DNA from 2 places in the Paenibacillus sp. FSL W8-0439 genome. Region 1 is predicted to be linked to the other one. Evidence: riboswitches for the same ligand, from Rfam matches in the RefSeq annotation. Region 1 holds a riboswitch; the other holds the start of a gene.
What was found. A riboswitch is a leader RNA that binds a small molecule or an ion and turns the genes downstream of it on or off. The one in region 1 is predicted to bind S-adenosylmethionine.

Region 1 (2,205 bases):
ACGTATATCACCTTCATCAGAGTCAACGAGGAACGGCTTGCCAGAAACAACAATATACCGAGCGGCAAACCAATAACGAGGGTGAACAATGCAGATGCCCCGAGCATCTGAAGGGTTTCCAGAGTAGAATTCCCTAGCTCTTCCCAACTCACTTGCGAAAAATCAAGTTCGCTCATTGTCCGATCACCTCCACATCGAGTCCTTGCCCTGACACTTCGCGCAGCGTATGTTCTATATCTGAATGGTTTCCTTCAAAACGAACGATCAGCTGTCCATACGGTACGTTTTTAATCGTAGAGATGGTGCCCTGTAAGATTGCAAAATCAACACCTGTACTTCGAGTCGTACGCGATAGAATTGCATCATAAGTTTTACTGCCCAAGAAGGAGATACGTACCACCTGTGCCGATTCGCCGCTACCTGCTGCTGCAATCGCTGCTTGTAATTCCTCAGGATGTTCTGCCTCCCGCTGGATAAAATCCTTAGTCACCTGATGCTGTGGCTTCAAAAACGCTTCCGCCACCGGACCTTGCTCCACGATATCGCCCTCATGAATGACGCCAACTCGATCACATATACTTTGAATGACATGCATCTCATGAGTAATCAATACGATAGTCAAATTAAAGCGCTGGTTAATATCCAACAGCAATTTCAGGATAGACCCTGTCGTCTGCGGATCAAGCGCAGACGTCGCTTCGTCACACAGCAGCACATGCGGATCACTAGCCAGTGCCCGTGCAATCCCTACCCGCTGCTTCTGTCCACCTGAGAGCTGTGACGGATATTTTCCACTGTGTTCTTTCAGACCCACCAATTCCAGCAGCTCGCGAACTTTCTTGTCTAGCTCCTGCTTTGGGGTATTTACCAGCCGCAATGGAAATGCAATGTTGTCATACACTGTCGCCGAAGACAACAAATTAAAATGTTGAAAAATCATTCCGATTTTGCGACGTTGCTTCTGTAACTGGGCTTGACTCACAGTCACAAGGTTAACCCCATCTACCCATACTTCGCCTGAAGTAGGGCGTTCCAATAAATTAATACAGCGGATCAACGTACTTTTGCCCGCCCCGGAATGACCAATCACCCCGAATATTTCTCCACGCTTTATAGAAAGGTTCAACCCGGACAACGCATTAACGCGTCGGTTACCTTTACCATAATGCTTGGTTAATTGCTTAAGCTCTATCAACGTGCTGCGACCTCCTTCACTTCTTTCTTACCCTGTTAACCAGTTGTCATCTCTCGGGATTGTATAAAATCACTATTTATTTATACAAAAAAGAGCCCCTTTCACAGAATGAAAAGGGCCCCACCTTGCGAACCTTTTCTCATCTGCCAAAATCGCTATAACTCTAGCGGTTTTGTAGGAATTAGCACCATATGTTCCCTCCCGGTGCATTACACCGGGAAAGAACGGGTTGCCGGGCTTCATCGGGCCAGTCCCTCCACCTCTCTGGATAAGAAAAATATGTTAAACTCCAGCTTTAGCTGTCCGTTAAGTTTATATAAAAAAAATAATTCAAGCATTTTTCTGAAACTAGGTTTCAGTATAGATAGTTTACATTGCTTTGTCAAAGGATATTTTCTGTCATAATTATGGGCGCACTGCCCGGTTCTCCCATTGTTTCGCAGTATAAGAAAATGCGTTTGATAGCGACTGGCATACCATTTCCAAGCCCTGCTGCAAATCTTCCAGATGGTGATCAAGGTCCTCCAGTTGGATTTTGCCATATAAAGCACGGTGACGTTGCCAGAGATCATCCTGCATTTCCGTGTTCATATAGTGTATTTCCGTATTTCGACGCTTACGCAGGCGATTGATGGCATCGTTGTATGTGTCCTTGATATCATTTAAATTATCAGTCAATACAGAATGCATTTTGAGATACTTGAGCTGTCTCAACACGGTAAAATACGAATAATGCGCCTTATACTGCCCTGTTTTTAAATCATACAAATCATTCATCCAATTACCAAGCTTATCCAAAATAGAGAATACCCGCACAAACCCATCCTTATAAAAGAAAACATACAAAGCATAATCGGATTTTTCCTCCTTGCTCATATCTTCAGCGTATCCGGCTTTCACTTTCATACGGAAAAAGGCGGCAGCATGATGGCTCTGCTCCAGTTCATCCAAAGACGACATCAGACCACGTGTTAAAATATCCGCCTTCCGAAAGTCATGGGTAGGATCAC
Region 2 (2,205 bases), 3.0 Mb from region 1:
GGATGGCGGAACGCCGTAGATTGGTAAATCGGGTAATTAACAGCCCCGGTTACTGGCTCCTCTACTGAACCGATTTGTGCCAATCTGCTTTCGATTCTCCACTGCTTAACACTCATATGAATCCTCCTGTTCACTTCCATAGTAGGTGCTATAACATATGCTGCAAAAATGGATGTCCAAGACTATACTGCTGCGCTACTGCAAGGTGGTACTGTATAAGGGTAAACTACAAGCCCATTTTTAAATCTGAGGTCCGATATCATAAGGTGTTTCTTGGTATACATAATAGTTAAGCCAATTTGAAAATAATAAATTGGCATGAGCCCGCCAGATCGAGGGCGGTATGCGTCCAGGATCATCATTAGGATAATAATTTTTGGGGACGTCAATATCCAGTCCTTTGGCTATATCGCGATCGTATTCCCATTTCAGCGAAAGTGGGTCATATTCAGAATGCCCTGTTACAAAAATTTGTTTACCATCAAGCGTGGCTACCAGGTACACTCCAGCTTCCTCGGATTCGGATAAAACTTCTAATTCGGCAATATGGTCAATATCTTCCCGCCGAACCTCGGTATGCCGAGAGTGGGGAGCATAAAACAGTTCATCAAAGCCGCGTAGCAGTTTCACTTTAGGTTTAATAACGGTGTGTGGGAATACCCCAAAGCATTTGGTATCGAGCCCGTATTTCGGAACATTGAAATGATGGTATAAGCCTGCCTGTGAGGCCCAACAGATATGCATGGTCGAAGTAACATTTGTTTTCGTCCACTCAAAGATTTGCCGGATCTCCTCCCAGTAGGTCACATCCTCAAACTCAAGTTGTTCTACGGGGGCTCCTGTAATAATCATGCCGTCAAAACGACTGTTCTTGATCTCATCAAACGTTTTATAAAACATGTTCAAATATTCTTGCGATGTATTTTTAGATACATGTGACTTCATATGCACCAACGTGACATCCACTTGTAACGGCGTATTGCCGACCAGACGCAACAGTTGGGTTTCCGTTGTTTCCTTCGTAGGCATCAAATTCAAAATGGCGATGCGCAACGGACGAATATCCTGATGATAAGCCAGGCTTTCGTCCATTACGAAAATATTTTCGCCCTCCAGTACTTCCTTAGCAGGCAGTGTATCTGGAATTTTAATCGGCATGTAAACTCACTCCTTGATCGGTAAGTTGTGCGAAAATCGTCTGGTAGAGATGCCGGGCATATAATAAAAAGACCTTTCTCGGTTAGAGAAAGGTCATATTTGTATCCATATGCGCCTCTCTCATCTGTCAGGGCTACGCTTCTTTGTACAAAGCGCGAGTCCTGCAAGAATTAGCACCGTGCGATAAAATCGCCGGTTGCCGGGTATCATCGGGCTAGTCCCTCCACCTGCTCTTGATAAGATTTCGCTATATTCATTTTGGGTTCACAAAGTTCTTGTTGTTCACTTTAATGCATCGGCTGGGCTTCGTCAAGATGGACTTGTAAATTTGTGCCCTGCATTCACATTTTGTCTACCTTTTCCATAGGTTAAATCATATGCCCCCTTTCGCAGAAGCTCATATGACTGCTGTTGATTTAGCCCATGATTTTGCCCTTGAAAGGCCGTAGGCCGAGCGTTATACTATACAAGTGCTAATAGGCAAAAATACGGTGCAACAGTGTAGATTAGAGTGTTTTCTTCGATACTGTGGCAACCTAAAAAAGAACATTTGTGAGGTGAATCCGGAATGGAAGGCGACCCGAGTCCGAATAGGCGGCGATCCCTGAACAACAGCATAGGAATGACTTCAGCTTGCCGAAAGACGGGACGCCAGGCTCCGCATGCTCCAAAAGCCTTCTGCTTTTGATGGTATGCACGCTTACCCGCACCGGCTAACTGGCTAACTGAGTCCATTCCTTATGCTTAAGGTAAACGTATTTCCGTTACGACGGAGCATAAGGAGTGACATATATGAAAATCCGTTTGGTTAACAACGGGGTTTTTACCCCTGTCGAAGAAATTGAAATGGCGCTCACTGCACCGGCAGAAGGCTTTTATTGGATTGATGCCGATGTCGAGGATCTGACAGTGCTTCAGCCCTTATTTTCTATGCATGATCTTGCAGTAGAAGACTGTTTGAGTGAAGAAGAACAGCGTCCAAAGATTGAAATTTATGAAAGCCATTATTTTATCGTTGTAAATAGTATTCGTTTTGATGATGAAGAA

Region 2: linked by a shared signal. The riboswitch ahead of metA (homoserine O-acetyltransferase MetA) and the one ahead of MKX36_RS20080 (methionine ABC transporter ATP-binding protein) in region 1 are both predicted to bind S-adenosylmethionine.

What each region holds. Positions count from the first base shown of each region.
Region 1 covers NZ_JBBPAK010000001.1:4,659,937-4,662,141, forward strand. The annotation lists gene MKX36_RS20075 (methionine ABC transporter permease) at 1-176, opposite strand, end outside; gene MKX36_RS20080 (methionine ABC transporter ATP-binding protein) at 173-1,195, opposite strand; SAM riboswitch class I at 1,332-1,470, opposite strand; gene MKX36_RS20085 (Cthe_2314 family HEPN domain-containing protein) at 1,601-2,205, opposite strand, start outside.
Region 2 covers NZ_JBBPAK010000001.1:1,668,733-1,670,937, reverse strand. The annotation lists gene MKX36_RS07205 (PLP-dependent transferase) at 1-116, opposite strand, end outside; gene metA (homoserine O-acetyltransferase MetA) at 241-1,158, opposite strand; SAM riboswitch class I at 1,276-1,401, opposite strand; gene corA (magnesium/cobalt transporter CorA) at 1,951-2,205, shown strand, end outside.